DNA from 4 places in the Brucella intermedia LMG 3301 genome. Region 1 is predicted to be linked to each of the others. Evidence: predicted binding sites of a transcription regulator. Region 1 holds the regulator's gene; each other region holds the start of a gene.

Region 1 (7,165 bases):
CGCAATTGCAGACCGACACGAACGGCGACTTCCGCAAGACGTTCAAGTTTCACCGGATCGATGACTGGGTTCAGCTGTTCAGGAGCCATGGGTGGAAGACCTCTTTGGATATGGAATCACCGACAGTTTATCAGACGGCATAATTTCACCACCTTTTTTCCTGCCTTTACGCTATAGTATTCACGCGGTCAGTTGCAGAAGAAAGCAGACAGCAATGAATAAGAAAGTGCTTATCTTACTGGGCATTACCGGCCTTCTGACCGGCTGCGTAACGATGACGCCCGAACAGCGCCGTGCAGCTGACGAACAGACCTGCCAAAGCTATGGTTTCAAACCCAGGACCGACGCTTTCGCCAATTGCCTCATGCGGCTCGATCTCGATCGCAGGGCCGACAGGCGCGCCTGGCAGAATCAGGTCGATTTCTATGATGCTCCGATGGTGATCTATCGTCCGGTCTATCGGCCCTGACGCCTTCGCTGAAAACAACTGCAATCTGCCATTGAAATCAAAACGCCGGTCGGATTGGACCAGACCGGCGTTGCAGAGCATCCGATTATAAGCGCTTCTTAGAGCGGAGCTTCGGGACGGTCCTGGGAGAGAAGAAGCGCGCCGATTGCGTCAGCCTGCTTCTGGCTCGCCGGAGCATAGCCAAGCGAGGTCGGCTGCGGGGCCGTGGTATCGAATTGCGGCTGGTAGGACGCCATCTGCATATGCTGTTCCTGCTGGGGGGCCGCAACACCGCGATGACGCACTAGACGGTCACTGCGCGCCTGAGGACCGACGCCGCTGTTCTGGTCTGCGCTTTGAGCCTTGGAAGCCTCCGCCAGTGCCACCTGAACAGTCGGTTCCGTTCCCGGAACCGGACCGGTCTGCGGCAGGGTCACATCATAAGATGGATCCTGCGGAACAGAAGGCGATTGCGGCGAATATGCGAGGGCAAGATTGTATGGCTCCTGCGGGACCGGGTTCTGCAGCGAGCCATCGCGGTTGCGCTTTTCATAGAAGGAATTGCCACCGGCGACGAGCACATAGTGCATGTTGTTGTAAGGGAACCTCAGGCCCGCCGTATGGAAGAACATGGCGTTCTTGAGTTTCGGATGGCGCTGCCCCTTCAACACTGCATCGGCAGTCGCCTGAACATCAGGCAGCGCCCTGGAATCCATCCTGCGGGTGAGGACGCCCGGCGCAAACTGGTTCTTCTGGCCAACGACGCCGCAAATCGTATCGGGATAACGGCCCGATGCGAGACGGTTCATGACGACCGTGCCGACAGCGAGAAGCCCGTCGGGGCTGGACCGGTTCGATTCGAAGAACATCGCGCGCTCAAGGCATTCCTTGTCACGCGCTGTGTAGGTGTAGGTCTTCACGCCATTGACGGATTTGACGTGGCTTGCCGCCGTCTTTTCCGAATTGGCTTTTCCCGTGGTTCCGGTCGTCGTGCATCCGGTGACCACGAAAGGCGCAACCACCAGCCCGACAAGAACGGGCAATTTCCACTTCGCGGCGCGCGTCAATGGCTCAATCTCATGTTAGGACCCTTAACTGATCCAGTCATTCGTTCAGGCAGACACATCCGGAATGATGCGCGCGAACGTCTGACTGCGGTGCAAGTCAAAGAGGACGAAGATCAAAATCGTACGTCCTACTGTCGCTCAATCGAATTCAAGGTTTTGGAATTTTTAGGCCAAAAAAAGGCGAAGGGTCAAATCCCAACGATGCAGGCAGCGGTCATACAGCCTGAAACGAAATCCGAATCGAGAGTGCGAATATGCCTACAAGCCCTTTAAATATATTAATAATTTATTAACGAGAATTACGAATTCAGATAAGGCATTGATTTAATGCGATACAAATTCCCGCAATACACGCCATATCGCTGCCTTAATTCGCTTTTGCTTGGATGGTTTCTCCATCACGTCCGCGCTGCTTCGAATGATCTGCAAAAATTCTGTTTCCCATGGGTTCCGTGGGTTGTCGTCAACTTTGGAAACAGATTTGTAACATCGCGTGAAAATGCGTGATTGGCGCGCAGTTTTGGTCGGGCCTATGCGAATCGGATCAACGTTGCCGCAGGCTGATCATCCGCAAACGGCCCGCCACGATGAAAATGGCGGGCCGATCAGGAGCTATATCTGAGAGTTTGAATGACGGTGTCGATCAACCGAAAGAATAACCGGCACCGCGAACGGTGCGGATCGGATCGAGCGCGCGACCGACATTGATCGCCTTGCGCAGCCGTCCGACGTGGACGTCCACCGTGCGATCGTCCACATAGATGTCCGGACCCCAGACGCCATCCAGAAGCTGGCTGCGCGAGAAGACACGGCCGGGCGACATCATGAAATATTCGAGCAGTCGGAATTCAGTCGGTCCGAGACGGACCTCCTTTTCCTTGCGGTAAACCCGATGCTGCTGACGGTCCAGAACAAGGTCGCCCACTTTCAGCACATGCGAAAGAATGCTCGGATTGGACCGGCGCAGCATCGCCTTGACGCGCGCCAGAAGTTCCGGCGTCGAAAACGGCTTTACCACATAATCGTCGGCGCCGACGCTCAACCCGCGGACGCGTTCGCTTTCCTCGCCACGCGCCGTCAGCATGATGATCGGCAGGCGCTCGGTTTCCGGCCATTGGCGCAGGCGGCGGCACAATTCGATGCCCGAAACCCCTGGCAGCATCCAGTCCAGAATAAGCAAATCCGGCACATTCTCGCGCAATGCGATTTCGGCCTCGTCGCCGCGCAGCATGGTATCGACCTGGTAGCCCTCTGCCTCAAGATTATAGCGAAGCAGCACGCTCAGCGCCTCTTCGTCTTCTACCACAGCGATTTTGGGTGCCTGTGACATCCAGTATTTCCCTATCCAAATGCGGCGGGCGGTGGATACAATCCCCCCAATCGACCGCGTGCCGCCGCGCTATTCACTCATTCTCAGCCGTCGGACTCGGGATCACTCCAGGTCCGGTCGGATGCAGTTCAGGGTTTACGCGCCTCATCCACGACAATACCGTGGCTCAGGTCTTCCTTGGGCCGCTCAGCCGGCATTTGCAGGCCGGTCACGATGTAATAAACGGTCTCCGCGATGTTGGTCGCGTGATCGCCGATACGCTCGATATTCTTGGCGCAGAACAGAAGATGCGTGCAGGCGGAAATATTGCGCGGATCTTCCATCATGTAGGTCAGCAATTCGCGGAACAGTGACGTGTACATGGCATCGATCTCATCATCGCGGTCACGGACGACATTGATCTGCTGCACCGAGCGCGACGCATAAGCGTCGAGCACGTCCTTGAGCTGGGTCAGCGCCAGTTCGGCCAGCGTTTCCAGACCACGATAGAGCTTTACCGGCTGACGCGATTCCGAAACGGCGGCAACACGCTTGGCAATGTTCTTGCCCAGATCGCCAACGCGCTCCAGGTCGGCGGAGATGCGGATCGAACCGATGATCTCGCGCAGGTCCACGGCCATGGGCTGGCGCTTGGCGATGATCATCACGGCCTTGTCGTCGATCTCGCGCTCGCTGGCGTCGAGGATGAGATCGTCGGAGATGACGCGCTGTGCGAGCGCGTTGTCCGCATTGACGATAGCGGCGACCGACTGCTCGACCATACGTTCCGCATGTCCGCCCATTTCGGCGATCTTGTGGGTGAGAAACTTCAATTCCTCATCGTAGGAGCGAACGGTATGCTGAGACGGCATAGTAGACCTCGTAATATAAATTGCGGGGAAGCCGCACTGTCTGTTGAAACGCAGTTCCGGATCAGCCGAAGCGTCCGGTGATATAGTCCTGCGTGCGCTTTTCGGTCGGCGCGGTGAACATGGTTTCCGTGTCGCCCACTTCGACCAGATTGCCGAGGTGGAACATGGCTGTGCGTTGCGAAACGCGCGCGGCCTGCTGCATGGAGTGCGTGACGATCACGATCGTATAGTTCTGGCGCAGTTCGTCGATCAGCTCTTCCACCTTCGCGGTTGCAATCGGGTCGAGCGCCGAGCACGGTTCGTCCATGAGGATGACTTCCGGGCTGACCGCAATCGCGCGCGCAATGCAAAGACGCTGCTGCTGGCCACCGGAAAGACCGGTGCCCGCATCGTGCAGACGATCCTTCACTTCCTCGAACAGGCTCGCCTTCTTCAGGCTCGTTACGACGATTTCCTCCAGATCGGCCTTGGTGCGGGCGAGACCGTGGATGCGTGGGCCGTAAGCGACGTTTTCATAGATCGACTTGGGGAACGGATTCGGCTTCTGGAACACCATGCCGACGCGGGCCCGCAGTTCGACGACATCGATCTTCGGATCGTAGATGTCCTCGTTGTCGAGCGTGATCTTGCCGCCGACCTTGCAGCCTTCAATCGTATCGTTCATGCGGTTGAGCGAACGCAGGAAGGTAGACTTGCCGCAACCGGAAGGGCCGATCAGCGCTGTGACCATCTTTTCCTGGATTTCCAGATCGACGTCGAACAGAGCCTGCTTCTCCCCATAAAACACGCAGACCTTGTCGCCGCGCATCTTTATGGAACTGGCGTTGGCGTTCATTTTTTCTCCTACGGCTTTCTCGAGAGATCGTTCAGTCATCAGGTTCATAGCTTTCGACTCCCGTTTACCAGCGGCGCTCGAAGCGGCGGCGCAGAATGATTGCTGCAATATTCATCACGGCAAGGAACAGAAGCAGGACGATGATAGCGCCTGACGTGCGTTCCACAAAGGCTCGTTCTGCTTCGTTTGCCCACATATAGATCTGCACCGGCAAAGCAGTCGCCGGTTCCATCGGCGTTGACGGTACGTCGGCGACGAAGGGCCACCATGCCGATCAGCAGAAGCGGCGCGGTTTCACCAAGCGCATGGGCAAGGCCGATGATCGTGCCGGTCAGGATGCCGGGTGCGGCAAGCGGCAGGACATGGTGGAAGACCATCTGCGTTTTCGACGCGCCGAGGCCAAGGGCCGCGGAACGGATCGATGGCGGCACGGCGCGAAGCGCGGCGCGGGTCGCGATGATGATGGTTGGCAGCGTCATCAATGTCAGCACCAGACCACCGACCAGCGAGGCGGAGCGCGGCAGGCCGAAGAAGTTGATGAACACCGCAAGCCCGAGCAGGCCGAACACGATGGACGGGACCGCCGCCAGATTGTTGATGTTCACCTCGATCATGTCGGTGAAGCGGTTCTTCTTGGCGAACTCTTCCAGATAGATCGAAGCAGCAACACCGATCGGCAGGGAAAGGCCGAGAACGATGAGCATCATGTAGAGCGAACCGACCAATGCCACCCCGAGACCGGAGGTTTCCGGACGGCTGGATGCGCCGAAGGTGAAGAGGCCCGTATTGAAGGACTCCTTCATCACGCCTTCTTCCGAAAGCGTCCTCATCCATCCCACCTGACGGTCCGAAACCTTGCGATTCGCCTCCGGTACCGAAAGATCGATCTGCCCCTTGAAGGCGGAATCGATGTCCGCGCCCGCCAGAACCGGAACGACCTGTGTCGTGCCGATGAGCGAGGGGTTGTTCATCACGATCTCGCGCAGCTGAATGCGCACGCCGTCCGAATAGAAACGGCCAAGGTCCCGCATTGCTGGTCGATCTGTCGTCGAAACACCAAGCTTTTCAGCCAGAGCGTTGCGCACCAGCAGCGGATAATTGGCCGTGATCAGCACATTCGGATCGGCCGCGCGCTTGTTGCCCGGATCGATCACGCTCTCTTCAAGCTTTACCGGCAGATAAAGCGTCGTCTGCCAGAAGGCGGTATAGCCCTTGGAGAAAACCGAGAACAGGAGCGCGCACAGGAAGAATACGCCGATGGCAATCGCAGCAATACCGTAATAGCGGAAGCGACGTTCGGCAGCGTAGCGGCGTTTCAGTCCGATATCGCGACGCGTCGGCTGTGCCGCGGCGCCGCTGGCATTAAAGGTCGTATCGGTCATTATTCGTACTGCTCCCGGTACTTGCGCACGATGTGCAGCGCAAAGATGTTCATGATCAGCGTCAGGACGAAAAGCGTGATGCCGAGTGCAAAGGCCACCAGCGTCTGCGGCGAATTGAACTCAAGATCGCCGGTCAGCTGGTTGACGATCTTCACCGTGATGGTGGTCATCGCCTCGAAGGGATTGATGTTGATGCGCGCCGCAACACCTGCCGCCAGAACCACGATCATGGTTTCGCCGATGGCGCGCGAGGCAGTCATCAGAAGTGCGCCCACGATGCCCGGCAATGCCGCCGGAAGGACCACCCGCTTGATGGTTTCGGAACGGGTCGCGCCGAGACCAAGCGAGCCGTCGCGCAACGCACGCGGCACGGCAGTGATGATGTCATCGGAAAGCGAGGATACGAACGGGATCAGCATCACGCCCATGACAAGACCGGCGGTCAGAACGCTCTGCGCCATGATGAAACCCTGCCCGCCAGCAATGGCGATGGACAGATCGCGCAGGAAAGGTCCGACGGTCACGAGCGCAAAGAAGCCGTAGACGATGCTGGGAATACCGGCCAGAAGCTCCAGAACCGGCTTGACCACGGTGCGCACGCGCGGCGAAGCATATTCGGCCATGTAGATGGCGGAGAACAATCCGACCGGAACCGCGAACAGCATGGCCACGAATGCGATATAGAGCGTGCCTGCCAGAAGCGGGATAAGACCGAACTGGCCAGTCTCGCCGCCCGAACCGGCAGCGGCAAAGCGCGGGTCCCACACCGTGCCGAAGAAGAAGTCCCACGGCGAAACGGACTGGAAGAAGCTGATGGTCTGGAACAGCATCGAGCAGATGATGCCGATGGTCGTCAGGATGGCGATGCCGGAGGCTGCAATCAGCCCCCAGAGAACGATCCGCTCGACATTGTTGCGTGCGCGCATGCGCCGGCTGATCGTGGAGAGGCCGAAAATCAGGCCCGCCACGGCGATCACCAGGGAAACAGCCGAACCGATGGTGTGCGTGAGGGCCGTTGCCTTTTTCAGGTAAAGCGCGATCGGCACCATATAGTCCTGGCCCTCGGTCGCGAGCGCCACGCCCTTTGCCCCCAGAAGCGTGCGGGCGTCCTGATAGTTCGACGGGAAATTTTCAAGTTCGGCAGGCGTCAGCCGGTCAAGCCCGCTGGCAAGACCGCGAACCATGCCGAGTTGCAGGCTGCGATTGGTGAAGGACCCTTCCTCAACGGCATCCGGCAAGCGGGCGGTCGCAC
Region 2 (7,165 bases), 2.3 Mb from region 1:
TATATCTCAGAACGACCCTTCACTCATGAGCGGCGGAATTGCAAGACCGGAGCCGTCCTGTAACGCAAAAAGTGAAAATAAACCCCGGGCCAGGGCCTTGAAAGGCCCGCCTTGCAAATTTGTCACAGTCAATGACCAGTTGGAAAAATTGTCATTTTCCGCCTTGGCAAATATTTTTGCTCATTTATTGTGCACCTATCCGCAACACTGGCAAGAGGTATGAGATGCGTGTCTATTACCCATTCCCGATGGTGCCCAGTGTTCGCGCGGGCGCTTCCAAGCTTTAAGTCCTTGGCCCGCGATGCAGGCTGAGGCCTGAACGCCCTCCCTAAAAGGGCACATTCCAAAACTTCCAGATTTGCCGCAGCCGTCACCGGCTGCTTGTTTTGTCTTTGTTTTCACGCATCGTCCGACGCCGAACCGCTTCGAACTTTTGCTGAAAATGCTTTTAAAGGAACCAGAATCCGCCCGAACGCGGCCTGGTATTGTAGATATGACTCGGTTTCGCATCAATTTCCGGGGACCTGCATTTCGCAACGTCCTCGGCTACACTTTCAGCCACTGGCGAAGTCAGCCCGTGCGGCTGACGCTGATGATAATCGGCATGCTGCTCGCAACAGCCGCAGATGTTCTGACCCCGCTCTATTCCGGGCGGCTGGTCGACGCGCTTTCATTGGGCAATGACGGCGCATGGGATGCGGCCATTCATGCGCTGATCGTCCTGCTTGCGCTGGGTGCATTGGCGCTGATCACGCGCCAGCTGACCTTCTATGTCATCACAGACTTCACCTTGAAGATCATGAGCGACATGGCAGCCAGCTCGTTCCGCAGGCTGCAGCGGTTCTCGACCGACTGGCATGCCAATGCCTTTGCCGGATCGACCGTGCGCAAGGTCTCGCGGGCCATGTGGGCGCTCGACCTGCTCAACGATACGCTGATCGTGGCCCTGTTGCCATCGGTCCTGATGCTGCTCGGCTCGGTCGCACTTCTATCGTGGTACTGGCCGCTGATGGGCCTGCTGGTCGCCATCGGTTCGGTGCTGTTCATCGTCTGCACCATCGTGATCTCGCTCGGCTTCGTCGCCCCTGCGGCAACGCTTGCCAATAGCTGGGACACGCGCATGGGCGGCGCTTTGGCCGATGCCATTTCGTGCAATGCGGTTGTGAAGGCGTTCGGTGCGGAAAGCCGCGAAGATATGCGTCTTGCCAAGGTCGTCACCAAGTGGCGCGGCCGCACACGCCGCACATGGCTGATCGGTACGCTGAACGGCTTCATACAGGGTGCGAACCTGCTGGTGATGCGCGGCGTCGTCATTGCCTTTGCGCTCTATCTGTGGAGCCAGGGCAAGGCAACGGCGGGCGATATCACCTTCGTCCTGACCGCCTTCTTCATGTTGCAGGGCTATCTGCGCGATGTGGGCATGCATATCCGCAACCTGCAGCGTTCGGTCAACGACATGGAGGAACTGGTCGATATCGAGGCGCAGCCTTACGGTATTGCCGACAAGCCGGGTGCTCCGGCCATCAAAATTGGAAATGGCGAGATCACTTTCAATCACGTCACCTTCCATTATGGCAATCACGAATCTGCCCTCTATCGCGACTTCTCGGTCAAGATCGAGGCTGGCGAGCGCGTCGGTCTGGTCGGTCATTCGGGTTCGGGCAAGACGACTTTCGTCAAGCTGATCCAGCGGCTTTACGATGTCAGCGGCGGCGCTATCCGCATTGACGGGCAGAACATCGCCGATGTCACACAGGCATCGCTCCGATCGCAGATCGCCATCGTGCAGCAGGAGCCGATCCTGTTTCACCGGACGCTGGCCGAGAACATCGCCTATGCCCGCCCCGGTGCGACGCAGGCCGAGATCGAGGAAGCTGCGAAGCTTGCGAGCGCGCACGACTTCATCAGCCGCCTGCCGAAAGGCTATGCAACGCTTGTCGGTGAACGCGGTGTGAAGCTTTCGGGCGGTGAGCGCCAGCGTGTCGCCATTGCCCGTGCGTTTCTGGCAAATGCACCGATCCTCATTCTGGACGAGGCAACGTCGAGCCTCGATTCGGAATCGGAGGTGCTGATCCAGCAGGCGATGGAACGGCTGATGGTGGGCCGCACGACGCTTGTCATCGCACACCGGCTTTCGACGGTGCGGGCGCTTGACCGGCTGCTGGTCTTCGACAAGGGCAATATCCTCGAAGAAGGCGACCATGATGCGCTTATCCGCAAGCCGGACGGCATCTACCGCCGCCTGTTCGAGCGTCAGGCGCTGGAACTGACCAAGGGGCTGGAAGACGTCTTTTCGTAATCCAGTCTCCCATGTCGCCACCGACAGGGCCGGATGATTCCGGCCCCTGTCTTCATTTCATATTCCCTATCTGTTTGTTTTTTCACATGTCTTCGACCCGAAACCGTTTTCCGCTTTCGGGAGACATGCGCCATTCATCATCCGTTCAGATCACGGTGCGTATCACTCGCGGCCCAAGCGTGCCCCAAACGTGAGTTGACATTTCCATGACAGAAATGTGACAGGATTTTTGTGAAGTCTGGGAGTTGGTGAGTAAAAACATGCCGGGTGTGATGGAAAATACCGCAGCGCGTCGCTGGAGCGATGCCGCGATTTTCGGGCCTGCCCGTATTGCCTGGCCGCTGCGCCTGGCCGCCATTGCGCTTGCTTCCATGGTGCTTTCGACCCTGCTGGTTTTCGCCATCGAATGGATCGTGCGCGGCTCGTTCGCCGATACGATGCAGTTCTTCCGCACACCGCACAAGCCCGCATGGACGACCGTGGCGCTTTTCGTCGTCGTGCTCACCGCAAGCGACGCCATTTTCGGGCGCATCCATTATGGCTTCATCGTCGTCGGGCCGCTGGCGCTGATTGCCGCCACGACCGCCCGTGAAAAAAGCCTTTATCTCGGCGATCCGCTCTATCCGAGCGATTTTCTCTATGCCCGTCAGATCGTGGATCTTCTGCCGCTGCTGGTGCGCGACCGGCCATGGAGCGCGGTGGGCATAGCCCTGCTGCTCATCGCCTCGGCAGCCTTGATGTTCACCGTGACGCTGTTCTGGTGGCGGCGTTTCGATCCGATTCCGTGGAAGGGGCGGATGCTGCGTCTTGCCTTCGCGCTGCCGCTGCTCGCCTGGTTCGCGGTCATTTCTGATTATGCGAGTTTTTCGCTGGCCCGTGACCGTCTGCGCATTCTGCCCATCATGTGGGACCAGAAGGAAAATTACGCGCATAACGGCTTCACCATGGCTTTCATCCTGAATGTGCCGATGGCAACCGTCTTCGCGCCGGAGGGCTATTCCCCGGAGGCGATTGCCGCCATCGAACCGCCCGCGCAGCTCATCCCTGCCGCATTCGACAGCAGCAAGCCGGATGTCATCATGGTAATGAGCGAATCCTTCTGGGATCCGACGCGCCTTCCCGGCGTGGCCTTCAGCGCCGATCCGATCCCGACAGTGCGTGCGGAACAGTCCGGCCATGTCTTCTCGCCGGAATTCGGCGGGATGACCGCCAATGTCGAGTTCGAGGCTCTGACCGGCTTTTCCAAGGCGTTCCTGCCTTCGGGCAGCATTCCGTACCAGCAATATATCCGTCGCCCGCTTCCCTCGCTTGCAAGCTTTTTCAAGGATCAGGGTTACGCCACGCGGGCCATCCATCCCTATCGCCAATGGTTCTGGAACCGTGGTCCCGTCTATGAAAGCATGGGCTTCGACCGGTTCATGTCAGAGGAAAACATGCCGCCGCTGGAAAAGCGCGGTGCGCTGGCGTCCGACGCTGCCTTGACCGAGGAAATCATCCGCGAAGCCGATTCCATGAATGCGCCGTTCTTCTTCTTCGCCGTTTCTCTTCAGGGACATGGCCCATATGAGGCCAACCGCTATCCGGATTCCAAACTCGAGGTGCAGACCGACGCCAGCGAGCATACCCGCCAGTCGATCCGTTCCTATTCGCAAGGGGCGATGGATGCCGATGCAAGCCTTGCAAGGCTGATGGAGTGGGCATCCAAGCGTGACCGCGAAACCATTCTCGTCTTCTTCGGCGACCATCTGCCGCCACTCGGCCCCGTCTATGTCGAGACCGGCTTCATGGCAAACCGGGTTGCAAGCCGCACCGCATCTGCCGAAGACATGATGCTGCAGCACGAAACCCCGCTGGTTCTCTGGTCAAACAAGCGTGGGGCCGAACGGGGATCGGGCACGATCAGCCCCGCCTTCCTGCCGCTGCACATTCTGGACATGGCCGGGATGCAGCACCCCTATTACACCGGCTTCCTGCGCCAGTTGCACGAGCGCTACCGGGTCGTTGACAATCATGCAGTGTTTGACCGGTCGGAGAATGCCGAAGAGGGCTGGCAACAACGGCCGCCCTTCCCGCCGCTGCTGCGCGATTATCAGATGCTGCAATATGACATGATCTTCGGCAGCAATTTTGCCCGCGAGCGCTTCTTCCCCTCGCATCCCGAACAGAGTTAGACTGGTCTATACCGGCGCCTTGCCGGACGACTGGCGGATGACGAGTTTATAATCAATCTGTCGCGAAGCCGACAAATGGCCGGTTTCGATCTGTTTCAAGAGCATGTCCGCCGCGTCGCGCGTCATCTCGAAAATCGGCTGGCGGACAGTGGTGATCTGCGGCGAGACCATGCTGGCGATAGCGCTGTCATCGAAGCCGACCACCGTCAGCTGGTCGGGTATCGCAACATTATGGTCATAGGCGATCTGCATGACGGCAGCCGCCATATCGTCGTTTGACGCAAACACCGCCGTCGGCGGCTCATCGAGCGAAAGCAGTTTCTCTCCGGCAGCAAGGCCGCTTGCGAAACTGAAACCGCCCTGCACCTCGTAATCCGGGTTACGCTCGATCCCCGCTTGCTCCAGCGCGCGCCGATAGCCCGCCAGGCGCAGTTCAGCCGAACGATGGGTTGGATCGCCAATGACGATGGCGATCCGGCGATGGCCGAGTTTCAGAAGATATTCCATGAGATCGAAGGCGGCAGCCCCGTCATCAATCGTGACGCTGTCGGTCGGATGGACATTCACATCGCCCGCGACCCGCGCAAACGGCATCGCCGATGCCGTCAGCTCGGCCAGGATTTCAGGATCGTCCGACATGGGCGGCGTCACGATGATGCCGTCGAGGCCGGAGGCATGCGCCGTTTCGATCAGCGCGCCGCGAATATCATCCCGATTTTCGACGGGAAAGATCAGCAGGCGGTATCGTGTGTCGCGCAGCCGCTCCAGCGCACCCATCTGCAATTCGGTGACGTAGCTGGCGCTGGGATTTTCGAAGAAAAGACCGATCAGGTGAGACCGGCGTTCGACAAGGTTGCGGGCGGCGGCATTGGGGCGGTATCGCAACTCGCTTCCCGCCTGCCGGACCTTTTCGCGGATGGCCTCGCGCACATTCGGTTCGTCATTATAGACGCGTGAAACTGTCTTGATCGACACGCCGGCAAGGCGTGCCACATCATGAATGGTTGCTCGTTTTCCTGCTGCGGCCATATCGGATCGTCTCCCTCCCTCTCCGATCTATCCTTCTGTTTTCACGCATTATCCGACGCAAAACCGCTTCGCACTTTTGCTGGAAATGCTCTAACCGCTTCGCCGCAAAACGAAAAGAGAAATCAGGGAATTGAGCAGACCCGCGATCGCGTCAGAAAGCGAACCTCGCGGCCATTGTCGAGGGAAAACATGCCTCCGCGTCCGGGAACGACATCGATGATGAGTTCGGTATGTTTCCAGGCCTCATATTGCGGACCGCTGATATAGACCGGGGCACCACCGATTTCTCCGAGTTTCACGTCCGTGTCGCCCACGATGAATTCGCCTTGTGGATAGCACATCGGCGATGACCCATCGCAACAACCACCCGACTGGTGAAACATGATCGGCCCATATTCGGCCTGCAATTGCCAGATGAGATCAAGTGCGGCCGGTGTGGCGCTCACCTGTCCGTGGTCCGTATCGGGGTGTTTCTCCGCCATATCCTCCTCCCGGGAAGACGAGCGGGCACTTGTGCAATGCCCGCCCGGATGTGCATTCTACCGCATCTTCGATGCGGCACGGGGCATTATTGCGTGAGGTCCATGACCACGCGGCCTTCGATATTGCCCTGCCGCATATCGTCAAAGATGGAGTTGATATCCTCCAGCTTTTCGGTGCGGATGGTGGCTCGCACCTTGCCATCACCGGCAAAATCGAGCGACTCCTGCAGATCGAGCCGGGTGCCGACAATCGATCCGCGCACTGTAACGCCGTTCAGCACCATATTGAAGATGGAAAGCGGGAAGTCGCCGGGCGGCAGGCCGTTCAGCGAGACCGTGCCGCCGCGCGACACCATGCCCAGCGCCTGTTCGAAGGCGATCGGCGAAACCGCCGTAACCAGCACGCCCTGCGCGCCGCCATCGGTTTCCTTCTTGATATAGGCCGCCGGATCGTTATGCGTCTTGGCGTTGACGGTTACAGTTGCGCCGAGCCTGCGCGCAAGATCGAGCTTTTTGTCGTCGATATCGACAGCAGCAACATTGAGCCCCATGGCCTTGGCATATTGCACCGCCATATGGCCCAGTCCGCCAACGCCGGAGATGACAACCCAGTCGCCGGGCTTCGTATCTGTAACCTTGAGGCCCTTGTAGACCGTTACGCCCGCACACAGGACCGGCGCGATTTCGTTGAAATCGATACTCTTCGGCAAATGGCCGACGAAATTGGGATCGGCAATCACATATTCGGCAAAGCCGCCATTGACCGAATAGCCCGTATTCTCCTGTGCTTCGCAGAGCGTTTCCCAGCCGCCCAGGCAATGGCGGCAATGCCCGCATGCGGTGTAGAGCCAGGGAACGCCGACCCGGTCACCTTCCTTCACATGTTTGACGCCGCTACCCACGGCAGAGACGTAACCGACGCCCTCATGGCCCGGAATGAACGGGGGATTGGGCTTGACCGGCCAATCACCCTCGGCTGCGTGCAGATCGGTATGGCAAACCCCCGACGCCTGAATGGCCACCTGTATCTGGCCGGGGCCGGGTTCGGGTACCGGCACTTCTTCAATCGTCAGGGGCTTTCCGAATGCGCGCACCACGGCGGCTTTCATTGTCTTTGCCATGAAGTTTCTCCTTCGTTGTCGAACTGAGCTGGCTTCCTGGGGGACGGAAGAAATGTGAAAATT
Region 3 (7,165 bases), 1.4 Mb from region 1:
ACGGCATAGATGCGCTTTTCGCGCCCGGCACCGAACAGCTGCAATGCCGGAGACATGTGCATTTTCGGATTGTCGAATTTCGGCGTCGGCGAAGGCGCCATCACATAGCGCCCTTCGATCATCACCGGATAATCGTAGGTCTTGGCGATATGGCCGTGCCGCGCAATGTCTTCGTAGAGCTTCACATGCATGAGGCCATATTCGGCAAGCGCGTGCATCTTGCGGGTTTCGGTTTCGCGCGGTTCAAGGAAACGCAGCGGTTCCGGGATCGGCACCTGATAGACGATCACCTGCCCTTCGGTCAGCGGATATTCCGGAATGCGGTGACGGGTCTGGATGATCGTCGCCTCACCCGTATGGGTGGTGACGGCAACATCGGCCGTTTTCTGGAAGAAGGCACGGATGGAGACGGCGTTGGTCGTGTCGTCGGCACCCTGATCGATGACTTTCAGCACATCATCCGGCCCGATGATCGAGGCCGTCACCTGCACGCCGCCCGTGCCCCAGCCATAAGGCATCGGCATTTCACGGCTGGCAAACGGCACCTGATAGCCGGGAATGGCAATGGCCTTCAGAATGGCGCGGCGGATCATCCGCTTGGTCTGCTCGTCCAGATAGGCGAAGTTGTAATTGGCCAGATCGCTCATTCCGCGGCCTCCTTTGCCAAACTTTCGGTATCGTTGTTCGCTTGCTCATATTCGGCGCGCATACGGCGGATGAGTTCGAGTTCTGCCTGAAAATCCACGTAGTGCGGCAGTTTCAGATGTTCGACGAAGCCGGTGGCCTGCACATTGTCGGAATGGGAAATGACGAATTCCTCATCCTGTGCGGGTGCGGTCACATCCGTATCGAATTCGCGCACGCGCAGCGCACGGTCGCAGAGCGACATGGACATGGCCTTGCGCTCGCTCTGGCCGAACACCAGCCCATAGCCGCGTGTAAACTGCGGCGGCTGCTTGGCCGAACCCTTGAACTGGTTGACCATCTGGCATTCGGTCAGCTGTACGCGACCCAGCGAGACGGCAAAGCCAAGCTCCGGCACATCGAACTCGACCTCGACTTCGCCGATGCGGATTTCGCCAACGAATGGGTGGTTGTTGCCATAGCCGCGCTGGGTGGAATAGCCGAGCGCCAGCAGAAAGCCCTCGTCGCCGCGCGCCAATGCCTGCAAGCGCAGGTCGCGCTCCATCGGAAATGTCCATGGTTCGCGGGTCAAATCGCCCGGTTCGTGACCGTCCGGCAGCGAGCCGTCTTCCTCGATCATGCCGTTGACGCCGAGAATATCGGTTACACGCGGCGTTTCTTCGGGTTCTGCGGGGCGCAGTTCCGGTTCCGGCACAGCCACATCGCCAGCCAAATCGGGATCAAGCAGCCGATGGGTATAATCGAAGGTCGGCCCCAGAAGCTGGCCACCCGGCAGATCCTTATAGGTCGCCGAAATGCGGCGCTCAATCAGCATTTGTGCCGTTTCCATCGGACGGGAATAGCCGAAGCGCGGCAAGGTGGTGCGATAGGCGCGCACCAGAAAGATTGCTTCGATCAGATCGCCACGCGACTGACGCACGGCAAGGGCTGCCAGTTCACGGTCATAGAGCGAACCTTCCGCCATGACGCGATCAACCGCCAGCGCCAGCTGTTCGGCAATCTGGTCGAGGCGAAGCGCTGGAACCGAACGGTCACCGCGACGACGATCATCGAGAAGACGGTGGGCATTGCGGATGGCCGTTTCGCCACCCTTTACGGCAACATACATTTTCAGCCCTCCAGAGCAGAAATTCTGGTTGTGCGGGGAAGTGCTGCAACAGCGCCGTCGCAGACCAGAACAAGGTCAACGCCAAGCGGATATTGCGCACCGTTTTCACGCCATTGCTGGATGAAATCCTGCGGCAGACCATCGACGCGGAGCGAACGCTCGCCATCAATGCCGGGGCCTTTCAACACAAAGCCCTGCCCGCCTTTCAGCGACGCGACAGCCAGCACGATGGTTGTGGAACGATCGGGAAACTCGGCATTGCCTTGCGAAAAATCGGCTAGGGACGGCAGCAGCGACACATCGCTTACGAGAGAAAAATTGCGCGGCATCGGCATTTTCGACACGGGGCGCACCGGTGTGGAAAGTAACCCAGGCGGTTGCATATTCATTGGCGGCTATCGCCGCATCGCACCACACCGTCGCATCATGATCGAGCAGGGTTGCAGCGATTACACCCAGTTCCGGCGTCAGCGGCTGCGGCGGCGTGGCAGCTGCGGCCAGCGGATAGATGCGGCCGGGATTGGCCATGGCGTGCATGACGGCATGAAAGACCGACTGCGCATCCGTCACCGGATTAGCCAGACCGCCTTCAAATGCTGGAGAAGAAGGAAGCATCAATTGTCTCCCCGAACCATAGTGAAGAAATCGACCTTGGTAGCAGCCGCTTCGCCGCGCAGCGTGGCGTCGGCATCGTCATGCCGTTTGCGCAGGACGCCCAGCACCTGCGTTTCCACCGCGTCGCGGCGGCTTTCATCCAGCCAAAGCGCATCGAAGAGAGCGGCAAGGCGCGCCTTTTCCTGATCGCGGCCAAGCGCATAAGAGTGACCGACCGAACCATCGGAAAGCCGCACAGTGGCGCGCGTCACGGTCGCCTCGCCCACATTGAAGGGAGCGCCGCCGCCGCCGATGCGTCCGCGCAGCATCACAAGGCCGGTTTCCGGCCCGCGCAAAACCTCAAATTCCGGCTTGTCGGACCATGCCTGCCAGAAGGCCTGCAATTCTTCGCTGCTGGCGCGCGCAAGAACCGCCATGCTTACCTGCCGTGCGAGCTGCACTGCATCCGGTGCCTTTTTGCTTTCAGTGGCGGAACCGGCTCCGCCTCCCTTCGCACCATGCTCCGTACCGTACATGAGCTTCCCTGCCTTCAAATCCTGTTGACGCGATCTTTCAAATTGTCTAGTTATATAGACAACTATACAATACCAGAATGAATACACCCTGCCAATGACAGGACGATGACAGTTGATGGCAAAGACCAGACACATTGAGAGAAACAGCGGCGTTGCGATCTGGCGGCAGATTGCCGATGAGATACGCGGCGACATCATGGCGGGTAAGCTTCAATCCGGCGCGCGCATGCCTGCCGAGATGGAGCTGGCCGACAGGTTCGGGGTCAATCGCCATACGGTGCGCAGCGCCATTGCAGCGTTGACGCAGGAAGGCGTGCTGCGCGCCGAGCAAGGACGCGGCACCTTTGTCGCCAACGCAAGGCGCCTCACCTACCAGATCGGACGCCGCACCCGCATTTCCCAGTCGCTCGCTTCGCAGGTGCGTGAAATGCAGGGGATTCTGCTGGCCTCAGGCAGGGAAATCGCGACCCGGGAAATCGCGGACGCGCTTGAACTGCATGCGGGCGATGAGGTGATCCGGCTTGAAACGATGCACAACGCCGATGGTTATCCGATTTCGATTGCGACTCACTGGATCGATGCCGCGCGCTTTCCTTCCTTTGCAGAGGATTATGCGGAAAGCGGCTCGATAACGGCTGCGTTCAAGGCTGCGGGGATCGCCGATTACCTGCGAAAATCGACTGTCATATCGGCCCGTCATGCCGGTCCGGAAGACTTGAGAATCTTGAAACTGTCTCCGGGTGCCATCGTCGTGACAGCGCGTGCAGTAAACGTCGATACTGAGGGAAAACCGATCCAATATTCCCTGTCGCGATTTTCGGCGGATCGCATGGAGTTCTCCATCGAGAATGACGAGAACAGCTGAGGTGTCCGCCATGCAGTTTTGGTTAAGCCTCTGGGCCGATTAGGCATTATCCGGGCTGCGTTCGCTTCACCCCACTGGCATAAGGCTTAACTGCTGGATGGCCACTCCAGATCGCAGCTTGACGTGGATATTATATCCATTATTCTGGATATATGGAAAACGAATCTGCAATCCTGGCTTTTGCCGCTCTCGCCCAATCGACAAGGCTCGATACCTTTCGATTGCTGGTCCGACACGAACCCGCCGGGATCAGGGCGGGCGAGTTGGCCCGTATGCTGGACATTCCGCAAAATACGATGTCCGCCCATCTGGCTACCCTGTCACGGGCTGGTCTCGTTAGGAGCGAGCGGCAAAGCCGCTCGATCATCTATCGCGCGGATCTGGATCAGTTTCGCGATCTGACGCTTTTCATGATCAAGGATTGTTGCGGCGGCAGCGCCGAACTCTGCGCGCCTCTGCTCCAAAGCCTGACACCTTGCTGCGAACCCAGGACGGCTGACGCCGCTCAATAACCACGTTCTGGCGACGCCAGTTCACCTCAACGGACGTTAAAATGACAAATCGGTTTCAACTGGCGCCCGGCGCGCGCACGGGCAGGCAGTCGCCCATGAGAAACACCCTGACGCCGAAATGTAGGCATGTGGAGCAACGCTGATGTCTGTCTTTGAACGGTATCTGACCGTCTGGGTTGCCCTTTGCATTGTTGCGGGCGTCGCTCTGGGGCATCTTTTCCCGGCACTGTTCCACGCTATCGGCTCCGCCGAGATTGCCAAGGTCAATATTCCCGTCGCCGTTCTCATCTGGCTGATGATTATTCCCATGCTTTTGAAAATCGACTTCGCCGCGCTTCGGCAAGTCGGTCGGCACTGGCGGGGCATCGGCGTCACGCTGTTCATCAACTGGGCCGTCAAGCCGTTCTCGATGGCGCTTCTTGCATGGCTGTTCATCGGCTGGTTTTTCCGCCCGCATCTGCCTGCCGACCAGATCGACTCTTACATTGCAGGCCTTATCATCCTTGCCGCAGCACCCTGCACGGCCATGGTCTTCATATGGTCCAGCCTGACCAAAGGAGAGCCGCACTTCACCCTGTCCCAGGTCGCATTGAATGACGCCATCATGGTCATAGCCTTTGCTCCGATCGTCGGGCTTCTGCTTGGGCTTTCGGCCATTACGGTTCCATGGGATACGCTTGTTCTTTCCGTTGTCCTCTATATCGTCATTCCGGTGATCCTTGCGCAGATCATCCGGCGAAGCCTGCTGGCGGGTGGCGGACAAAGCGCGCTCGACAGGCTGCTGAAGACACTGCAACCGCTCTCGCTTGTGGCGCTGCTCGCCACTCTCGTCCTGCTCTTCGGTTTTCAGGGCGAACAGATCATCGCGCAGCCGCTCATCATCGCCATGCTGGCGGTGCCGATCCTCATTCAGGTCTATTTCAATTCGGGGCTGGCCTATCTTCTCAACCGCCTGTCCGGCGAAAAGCACAGCGTTGCCGGACCGTCGGCCCTCATCGGCGCGTCGAATTTCTTTGAACTTGCCGTAGCCGCTGCAATCAGCCTTTTCGGTTTTTCATCCGGCGCGGCGCTCGCAACAGTGGTGGGCGTTCTCGTCGAGGTGCCGGTCATGCTGTCGGTCGTCTGGATCGTGAACCGCTCCAAAGACTGGTATGAACGCGGCGCCGATCAGAAGCCTGCAACACAAACAGGAAACACCCGATGACCGTCACTATTTTTCACAACCCGAAATGCGGCACCTCGCGCAATACGCTGGCTATGATCCGGGCGAGCGGCGAAGAGCCTGTGATTGTCGAATATGTGCAGAACCCGCCCACGCGGGAACGTCTGGTCGGCCTGCTTGCGGCGATGAATCTGACGCCGCGCGAACTGCTGCGCGAGAAAGGTACGCCCTATGCCGAACTCGGCCTGTCCGATCCGAAATGGACTGATGAGGAACTGATCGACTTCATGATGGCCCATCCGATTCTGATCAACCGGCCGATTGTTGAAACTCCGCGCGGCACCCGGCTTTGCCGTCCTTCCGAGCTGGTTCTGGATATTCTGGAAAACCCGGTTGCATCCTTCACCAAGGAAGATGGCGAGCAGGTCACCTATGGAGAAAGGAAATGACTGCCGCGGACTTGCCCAACCTCGACCGGAAATCCTTTCTCCTGCCGGATGAGAATGCTCTTCGCGCACCTTTCCCGGACCATAAGCCTCGTATCCTGCTGCTCTACGGATCGTTGCGCGAACGTTCCTATAGCCGTTTCCTGACGCTGGAAGCGCAGCAACTGCTTGATGCAATGGGCGCCGAAACCCGCGTTTTCCATGCCGATGGCCTGCCTTTGCCGGACCATGGGACGCCGGATCACCCCAAGGTGCAGGAACTGCGCGAGGCGATGCTCTGGTCGGAGGGGCAGGTCTGGACAAGTCCTGAACGCCATGGCGCGATGAGTGCCGTAATGAAAGCGCAGATCGACTGGATTCCCCTGCCCGGTGGCGCGATCCGCCCAACGCAAGGGCGAACACTGGCCCTAATGCAGGTCTCCGGCGGTTCGCAAAGCTTCAATGCCGTCAACCAGATGCGTATTCTCGGCCGCTGGATGCGGATGATTACCATTCCCAACCAGTCATCGGTCGCCAAGGCCTGGCAGGAATTCGATGATGCCGGCCGCATGAAACCCTCGTCATTCTATGATCGCGTCGTCGACGTCATGGAAGAACTGATGAAGTTCACCTTGCTGACGCGCGGTATTTCAGACCATCTGACGAACCGTTACAGCGAACGGAAGGAAGCTGCTGCCCTGCTTGAAAAGCGGGTCTCGCTGCAATCGATCTGACATTCCGGCAGTCTGGCGCACAGGCAGCGGGATGCCTTCAAGTAGTTAGTCATCCCGCCGCAAGCTATTGTTTGGGCGTGATTTCATCCGATCGAAACAGGATCAGAATTCAGTCCGATAGACTGATTTCCCTGCGTAGGCCGTTCCCCTTTTCGGAATCATGCTCCAATTTCGGGCGCAGGTATTTCTGCCGTTTTGGACGCCAGAACATCATTTCAAAAAACAGAAAGGCGCTGTAAAACAGCGCCTTATCGAATTTCACTAATAAATCGGATTATACGCGTTCTCAGAACGGAATTTCGTCATCCAGGTCGCGGGAGAAACCGCCGCCGCTGCCGCCACCCGAAGACGGGCCGGACGAACCGAAGTCGCCGCCGCCACCGGAATAATCCGACATCTGGTTGCGATTGCCGCCACCGCCGAACGAACGGCCCTCACCGCCGCCTTCACCACGGCTGTCGAGCATCTGCAACTCGCCGCGGAACTTCTGCAGCACGACTTCCGTCGAGTAACGGTCATTGCCGTTCTGGTCCTGCCATTTGCGGGTCTGGAGCGCACCCTCGATATAGACCTTGGCGCCCTTC
Region 4 (7,165 bases), 390 kb from region 1:
ATCGCCGGGGCGCGATTGATGGCAAGAATCGCCTTGTGGGCTTCGCTCTCGTCGAGCGAGGTCAGGCGGACCTGTCCCTTGCCGTCATAGCCCAGACGTCGCGTCTTGAGGATGCCGCGCTCGCCAAGCGCTCCCAGGGCCGCGATCAGGGATTCTTCATCGTCCACGAGGCGCCAGGGAGCCGTCTCGATATCGCTTTCATTGAGGAACTGCTTTTCGGCAAAGCGATCCTGCGAGACTTCAAGCGCTGCGGGCGGCGGCAGGACCAGAGCGGTTTCTGCCAGCCGGTCGGCGGCGCTCACCGGCACGTTCTCGAATTCGTAGGTAATGACATCGGAAGCTGCGGCAAGTTCCGCAAGCGCCTTCGGATCGTCATAGGCCGCGACGATCTGGCGATTGGCGACCTGTGCTGCCGGGCAATCGGCCTGCGGCTCCAGTATCACGGTTTGGAAGCCGAGCCGCGCTGCGGCCATGGCAAGCATCCTGCCGAGCTGCCCGCCGCCGATGATGCCGATGGTTGCACCGGGCTTCAGTACAGAAGTGTTCATATCAGGCCTCGTTTGAAGGACGTTCCGCCACGCTTTCCGTCTGCGCCGCGCGCCACTCGTCAAGACGGGCTGCGAGCGCCTCATCGTAAAGCGCCAGGACGGCTGCTGCGAGCAGTGCGGCATTGACCGCACCGGCGCGGCCGATCGCCAGCGTACCGACAGGGATGCCGGCCGGCATCTGGACGATGGAGAGAAGCGAGTCCTGGCCTGAAAGCGCCTTGGACTGGACCGGAACGCCGAAGACGGGAAGCGGCGTCATGGCTGCCGCCATGCCCGGCAGATGGGCTGCGCCGCCTGCGCCCGCGATGACGACCTTGAAACCTTCTGCCTTGGCGCCTTTGGCAAAGGCAACGAGACGATCAGGGGTGCGATGCGCGGAAACGATCCGGGCATCGAAGGAAATGCCGAGTGCTTCGAGTGTGTCCGCTGCATGGCGCATGGTTTCCCAGTCGGACTGGCTTCCCATGATGATGGCGACATCGGCAGTAACGCTCATTGATCTTCCTGCTCCGCTTCTTTCATGTAGTTGGTGGATGATGCTGAAAAGATAAAGCCGGGCGAACCCCGGCTCTAATTATGGATCGTCATGGACATTCAGGCGATGATGTCGGGGATCACCCGATCTTCCATTTCCTGCAGCTTGTCCTTGATTGCGAGCTTTTTCTTTTTCATGCGCTGCACGCGCAATTGGTCGCAGCCAACCGCTATCATGGCGTTTATGGCAGCATCGAAGTCCGCGTGTTCCTGTTTCAGACGTGCGACGGCCAATCTGATTTCGGCCTGTTCCTGATCGGACATGCGGTGCCCCGTTCTGTTGAATAGTTTTACGGGCTGCGCCAACCCATGAAAAGGTGCGGCGTCAGCCCGTTTCCGGCGAAGCCCTTATCACATTTTTCGCGTCAGGAAAATGCTACCACGACAAAATCGACTTTGCATCAAACTCATGCCAAACTGTCATGGTTCTGTCATGGACGCGGCTGTCGAAGGCGACAAACACCACCGCATCCTTGGCAGCCGGGACTGTGTGTTTGGCCCGGAAATACAGGAGATGTGCCGGGCGCTCATGCAGGTTGAATGGCGGGATGGCGGGCAAACAAGGTCCACGCCGTTCCGTAAATCAGGGAAATCAACCAAAGGAGATCTGATGATGGCTATCGAGTCCCATCTTGCCACGCTCGAAAAGAAGCACGGCGCTCTGGAGCAGGAAATTTCCGAAGCCCTGGCGTCACCGGCAATGGATGACCTGCACGTTGCATCTCTCAAGCGCAAGAAGCTTATGCTCAAGGACCAGATCGAAAAACTGAGATCCCAGGTAACGCGTCACTGACAGGGAAGCCGCGTTTTGATCGCGGTTGGATAAGGCGTATCAAACCAAAGACTTTGGCTGTTGAAAGGTTCTCGCGAGCCTGAATTGCCTTGTCGCGGACATGGAATGTTGCACCACAGCAGTGCGCTTTTCCATGTCATGGTCATGACGCTGGATTGCTGCATTGGCGGCTGTGCCACAGCCGCCGAACATATTGGTTCAATTATTTGATTGGTTCTGTTTGTCGATGGCGATTTTTAACGCCGTCAACCTTCCGTCTCCGCTCTCGGATCAAGGTTCAGCGCTTCCGGCGTAGCACCGCGTTCCGATGGCATGCTCATGAACTGGTCCTTGTTCTCTTTGGGAACCGAAGCGCGCCTGCGGGAGCGGAACAGCGCATAACCGGTGATGGAAATATGCGCGAGCATGGTGATGGCAAAGAGGCCTGAAGGCCAGAAAATATCCATCGCCGCGGCCGCCAGAAGCGGCCCAAGCATCGTGCCGAACCCGTAAAGCAGCAGAAGTCCGCTCGACACTTTCACGAAGCTTTCCGATGTTGCATGGTCGTTCGCGTGGGCGACCGCAACGGGATAGAGCGCATAGGCGAGCGCGCCGTAGCAGCCGGTCATCGCGATAATGACGGAGCCGCTGGTAGGCGCGACGAGAAAGGCGATCAGCCCAACCAGTGCCGCCAGAGCCGCAACGCTGGCCAGTACGAAACGCCGGTCCACCAGATCGGAAATGCGACCGATCGGAATCTGCATCAGGGCACCGGCTGCGATGGTGACGCTGACCATCAAGGCGATCTCGGTGGTCGAGATCCCGGATTTCGCGCCAAAGACCGCTCCAAGCGTACCCCAGGCGCCATTGGCGATGCCGATCAGGATGCAACCGACAAAGGCTGCGGGGGAGTTGTTATAGAGCGCCTTGAGATCGAGCTGCACTTCTGTCAGCGGCTTGGGGCTTACAGCCGTGGAAATCGCGGTCGGGATAAGGGCCAGGCAGAAGAAGACGCCGCTTATCATGAACAGGTGATCGGAGCGCACATCGCCCGCAGCCACCAGCATTTGCCCGGACATGGTGGCCCCATAGTTGACCATCATGTACATGCCGAAAATCTTGCCGCGCGATTCGTTGGTCGCCCGCTCATTCAGCCAGCTTTCGATGACCATGAAGGCACCGGCCATGGAAAAGCCGGTGAAAGCGCGCAGGATGACCCAGATGGTTGCATCCACGAAAACGCCGGAAAGCAGGGCGATGATCGCAGCCGATGCTGCAAAACATCCGAATGCCCGTACATGGCCGACGCGGCGCACCAGGCGCGGCGCGAACAGACAGCCCGCAACGAAACCACCTGCCCAGGTGGTGCCGAGCATGCCCAGCGATGTGACCGAAAATCCTTCCGCGCCACCGCGCAGAGGCAGCAGGAGACCATGAAGACCTGAGGCGATGAGGAGAAAGGCTGTGCCGCAAAGGAGGGCCAGAACCTGAATGTAAATGCGCAAAATTCTATTCCCGCAACTTGAAGCTGGGCCGTCGATGTCGAGCGGCCATTGCGATCAGTGACTATTGTTCCTAAACAATTCGTCCGGAAATGGTTCCGGCGATTTTGCTCCGGCATCCATTTCCGCTGACGAGTTTCCCTTATCGAAACAATGCTTCCGCCGCCGCGCGGCTGTCGCCCTTCTTGAGGCGTTCTGCCTTCAATCGCTCTATTTCGGATTGCAGCAGGGCAATGCGCTGGTCGATCTCGGTGACCGAAAGCAGCGACAGTTCCTCCTCGCTCAGCGCCACGCTGCTGCGGGGCTTCGCCACATCCTCATCGAAACCGCTCATAGCCGTCCTCCGTGGTCAATGATGGCTCAGAAAAGATTTAACACCTTGAATCGTCGCATATATATTTGGGAAAATCGATGACGATTTCCCTAACGCGGTGTCTTGCATCCGCATGCGGCATTTGTGCGACGGTGCCGATGGGGCACCTGACCACGGCGTAGGGTACGAAATCTGAATGGAGTCTTAAGCATGATGACCGACCTTCCTTCACAGATGACCGCTATCGAAATTTCCGAACCGGGCAGACCCCATATGCTTCGCCCTGTTCAGCGCTCGGTGCCGGAGCCGAAGGAAAGTGAAATTCTGGTGCGGGTGCGTGCTGCCGGGGTCAACCGTCCCGATGTCTTGCAGCGGCTGGGACAATATGCGCCGCCGCCCGGCGCGTCCGATATTCCGGGCCTGGAAATTGCCGGTGACATTGTAGCCGTCGGCAGCGGCGTCAAGCGTTTCAAGCTCGGCGATCAGGTCGTCGCATTACTGGCTGGCGGTGGCTATGCCGAGTATGCCGTCGTGCATGAAAGCAATGCTCTGCCCCTGCCTTCCGGCTATGGCTATATCGAAGCGGCTGCGATCCCGGAGACTTTCTTCACCGTCTGGCACAATGTTATCGAGCGCGGAGGATTGAAGAAAGGCGAGACGCTTCTGGTTCATGGCGGCTCGTCGGGGATCGGCACGACGGCTATCCAGCTAGCCAAGGCATTCGGCGCGACCGTCATTGCGACTGCCGGCTCCAAGGAAAAGTGCGACGCCTGTCTGAAGCTGGGGGCTGATCGCGCCGTCAATTATAGGGACGAGGATTTTGTCGAGGTCGTCAAGGACGTGACCAAAGGCAGAGGTGCCGATGTGATTCTCGATATGGTCGGCGGTGACTACGTTGATCGCAATTACAAGGCTGCGGCCGAAGATGGCCGCATCGTGCAGATCGCCTTTCTCAATGGGGCGAAAGCCACGGCCAATTTCGCGCTGTTGATGACCAAGCGCCTGACCCATACGGGCTCCACGCTTCGTCCGCGGCCGGTCGAGTTCAAGGCTGGCATTGCGCGGGAACTGGAGGCAAAGGTCTGGCCGCTTCTGGCGCAGCGCCGCGTCGCGCCAGTGATGGATATGATCTTTTCGCTGAAAGATGCCTGGCGCGCGCATGAACGGATGGAGGAGGGGAGGCATATCGGCAAGATCGTACTCGATATTGCCTAGAGCCGTTCCAAAGCCGTCCTGTGTGGTGGCAAATGGCGCTTTGTGGTTCAGGCTCTTTAGCTTGAGAGCCATTCTTGCTCTGGCGACAAAAAAACGATATATAGGCCGTGATTTCCCGGAAATTGTGGTTTTGCCCACGTCCCGCGCCACCGGAGCGGACGAACAGAAGGATTATATCTAATGGCCACCCAGCTTCTTATGCCGAAGGCAACGGCCGTTTGGCTTGTCGATAATACGGCCCTGTCGTTTGACCAGATTGCCGCTTTCTGCAAGCTGCACCCGCTGGAAGTGAAGGCTATTGCCGACGGTGAAGCTTCGCAGGGTATCAAGGGTCTCGACCCGGTCATTACCGGCCAGATTTCGCGTGAAGAAATCGCGAAGGGCGAAAAGGACCCTTATTATCGCCTGAAGCTTGCCGAACCGAAGGTTCGTGTTCCCGAAGCCAAGCGCAAGGGTCCGCGTTATACGCCGCTTTCCAAGCGTCAGGACCGCCCGAATGCGATTCTCTGGCTGGTACGCAATCATCCTGAACTGAAGGATGCGCAGATTTCCCGCCTGATCGGCACGACCAAGTCGACCATCGAGCAGATTCGCAACCGCACGCACTGGAACTCGGCAAATCTGACGGCGATGGACCCGGTTACCCTCGGCCTCTGCTCGCAGATCGATCTCGACATCGAAGTCGAACGTGCGTCGCGCAATCGTCCGGCCGCGCCCGAGGCGGACAGCACCTTGCTGCCAGCTTCTGCGACCGAGAATTTCGATTATCGTGACGAGCAGCCCGCGGAAGACGAGCTCGATGCCGACAAGGTTTTCGCCAAGCTCTCTTCGCTGAAGGGCGCGAATACAGACGACGAAGACGAGGAAGAATAGTCGGGAAGCGACATCGCTTGCCGAAATGCAAGAAGCCCGGTTCTGCCGGGCTTTTTTTGTCAGGTCAAGCTGCTGCCTCGCTGTTGGGAGTGGACGTGGCGGCGATCCAGACTTTGAGGGCGTCCACATAGCGGTTTGCCGCATCCTCCAGCGCTTCGGTTGATATCTTGTCGGCGGCATACAGCACAAACGGCGCTGCCCAGCCGAGCCCGCAACGGTTCGCTGTTGCCCGCAATGGGGCGAAGAGCTCAATCATGGGGAACATGTTGCGCCCGCCTTCGCGATAGGCTTCAGGGACATTTCCTGCTGTCGCGGCGATCAGGAGCGGCGTCCCTTCGAGCTTGCGGCCCTCCTGCTCATAGGCAACGTAGAACATGCGAGTCAGGACGGCATCTTGCCACGCCTTGAGAAGCGGCGGTGTGGAATACCATTGGACCGGAAATTGCAAGACAATGCGATCAGCCGACAGAAGTCGCGATGCTTCACGCTCGCTATCCTTCAAGAAATCGATCCCCTGCGGATAAGCGGCCTGCATGTCGACGATCTTCACGCCGGGCAATTTTGCAGCTGCGGCGGCAAGCGTTGCGTTGGCGCGGGATCGTGCCAGATCGGGATGAAAAAGTAAGATCAGCGTCTTGGACATGGTTGTCTCCTTCGGGCTGACGGAAACGATGCCACCAGTAATTAAATTTCTCCAATTTATAATAGATATATACTATTATTGATTTCATGAATTTACGTTCGCTCGATCTCAATCTTCTCGTCGTACTGGATGCCCTTCTCGATGAAGCGCATGTGAGCCGGGCCGCCGACCGGCTTAACCTGACTCAGCCTGCTGTATCGAATGCTTTGCAGCGCTGCCGCGCCTTGTTCAACGACCAGCTTTTGGAAAGGACGCGCGGCACGATGCGGCGCACTCCGAAAGCGGAAACATTGCGTGCTCCTCTGAAAACTTTGCTGGCAGGGGTGATCGATCTGGTTGATCCGCCCGAAGTGCAGCTTGTGTCGCTGCAGCAGACGATACGGGTCTGCATGGCGGACTATCCCGCCATCTTCGTCATAGGGCCTCTATTGAAGACGCTTGCGCACACTGCACCGGGGATCAATATCATTGTCCAACCGTGGCATGGTGCCGAGGCGGCGCGGGTGGCGCTCGTGACAGGAGAAAGCGATCTAGCCCTCTCCGTCTTTCCTGATGCTGATAAGGAGCTTCAGCGCCGCCTGCTGCTGGAGGAGAACTACATTATTGCAATGCGCCGGGATCATGCGGCAGCAAACGCCTTCTCGCTGGAGAGCTGGCTTGAATATCCGCATATCCTCGTCTCCGGGCGCGGAGACGACAGCAGTCCGGTCGACCGCACGCTCGCGGAGCGGGGATTAAGCCGCCGGGTGGGTGTGGTTGTACCGA

What was found. Region 1 encodes PhoB, which activates phosphate uptake and scavenging genes when phosphate is short. Its sites were predicted from a motif close to TGTCATNNANCTGTCAT; they were not measured.
Positions count from the first base shown of each region.
Region 2: a site for PhoB is predicted at 2,506-2,522, ahead of OINT_RS01070 (LTA synthase family protein). Genes of this name have one in related genera too.
Region 3: a site for PhoB is predicted at 2,978-2,994, ahead of phnF (phosphonate metabolism transcriptional regulator PhnF). Genes of this name have one in related genera too.
Region 4: a site for PhoB is predicted at 1,501-1,517, ahead of OINT_RS10395 (YdcH family protein). Genes of this name have one in related genera too.

Region 1 is NZ_ACQA01000001.1:2,547,771-2,554,935, reverse strand. It holds gene OINT_RS12275 (aminopeptidase) at 1-89, opposite strand, end outside; gene OINT_RS12270 (hypothetical protein) at 215-469, shown strand; gene OINT_RS12265 (cell wall hydrolase) at 568-1,515, opposite strand; gene phoB (phosphate regulon transcriptional regulator PhoB) at 2,159-2,845, opposite strand; gene phoU (phosphate signaling complex protein PhoU) at 2,974-3,696, opposite strand; gene pstB (phosphate ABC transporter ATP-binding protein PstB) at 3,758-4,531, opposite strand; partial or broken gene pstA (phosphate ABC transporter permease PstA) at 4,596-5,913, opposite strand; gene pstC (phosphate ABC transporter permease subunit PstC) at 5,913-7,165, opposite strand, start outside.
Region 2 is NZ_ACQA01000001.1:230,928-238,092, reverse strand. It holds gene OINT_RS01075 (ABC transporter ATP-binding protein) at 494-2,299, shown strand; gene OINT_RS01070 (LTA synthase family protein) at 2,560-4,470, shown strand; gene OINT_RS01065 (LacI family DNA-binding transcriptional regulator) at 4,477-5,499, opposite strand; gene OINT_RS01060 (DUF779 domain-containing protein) at 5,622-5,981, opposite strand; gene adhP (alcohol dehydrogenase AdhP) at 6,068-7,102, opposite strand.
Region 3 is NZ_ACQA01000001.1:1,136,112-1,143,276, reverse strand. It holds gene OINT_RS05445 (alpha-D-ribose 1-methylphosphonate 5-phosphate C-P-lyase PhnJ) at 1-647, opposite strand, end outside; gene OINT_RS05440 (carbon-phosphorus lyase complex subunit) at 644-1,753, opposite strand; gene phnH (phosphonate C-P lyase system protein PhnH) at 1,756-2,136, opposite strand; partial or broken gene OINT_RS24290 (phosphonate C-P lyase system protein PhnH) at 2,138-2,281, opposite strand; gene phnG (phosphonate C-P lyase system protein PhnG) at 2,368-2,883, opposite strand; gene phnF (phosphonate metabolism transcriptional regulator PhnF) at 2,996-3,748, shown strand; gene OINT_RS05420 (ArsR/SmtB family transcription factor) at 3,901-4,260, shown strand; gene arsB (ACR3 family arsenite efflux transporter) at 4,403-5,464, shown strand; gene arsC (arsenate reductase (glutaredoxin)) at 5,461-5,871, shown strand; gene arsH (arsenical resistance protein ArsH) at 5,868-6,581, shown strand; gene ssb (single-stranded DNA-binding protein) at 6,868-7,165, opposite strand, start outside.
Region 4 is NZ_ACQA01000001.1:2,157,455-2,164,619, reverse strand. It holds gene OINT_RS10405 (5-(carboxyamino)imidazole ribonucleotide synthase) at 1-548, opposite strand, end outside; gene purE (5-(carboxyamino)imidazole ribonucleotide mutase) at 550-1,044, opposite strand; gene OINT_RS10395 (YdcH family protein) at 1,143-1,346, opposite strand; gene OINT_RS10385 (YdcH family protein) at 1,693-1,875, shown strand; gene OINT_RS10380 (MFS transporter) at 2,121-3,359, opposite strand; gene OINT_RS10375 (DUF1192 family protein) at 3,499-3,690, opposite strand; gene OINT_RS10370 (NAD(P)H-quinone oxidoreductase) at 3,880-4,884, shown strand; gene OINT_RS10365 (DUF1013 domain-containing protein) at 5,065-5,757, shown strand; gene OINT_RS10360 (NAD(P)H-dependent oxidoreductase) at 5,822-6,400, opposite strand; gene OINT_RS10355 (LysR family transcriptional regulator) at 6,487-7,165, shown strand, end outside.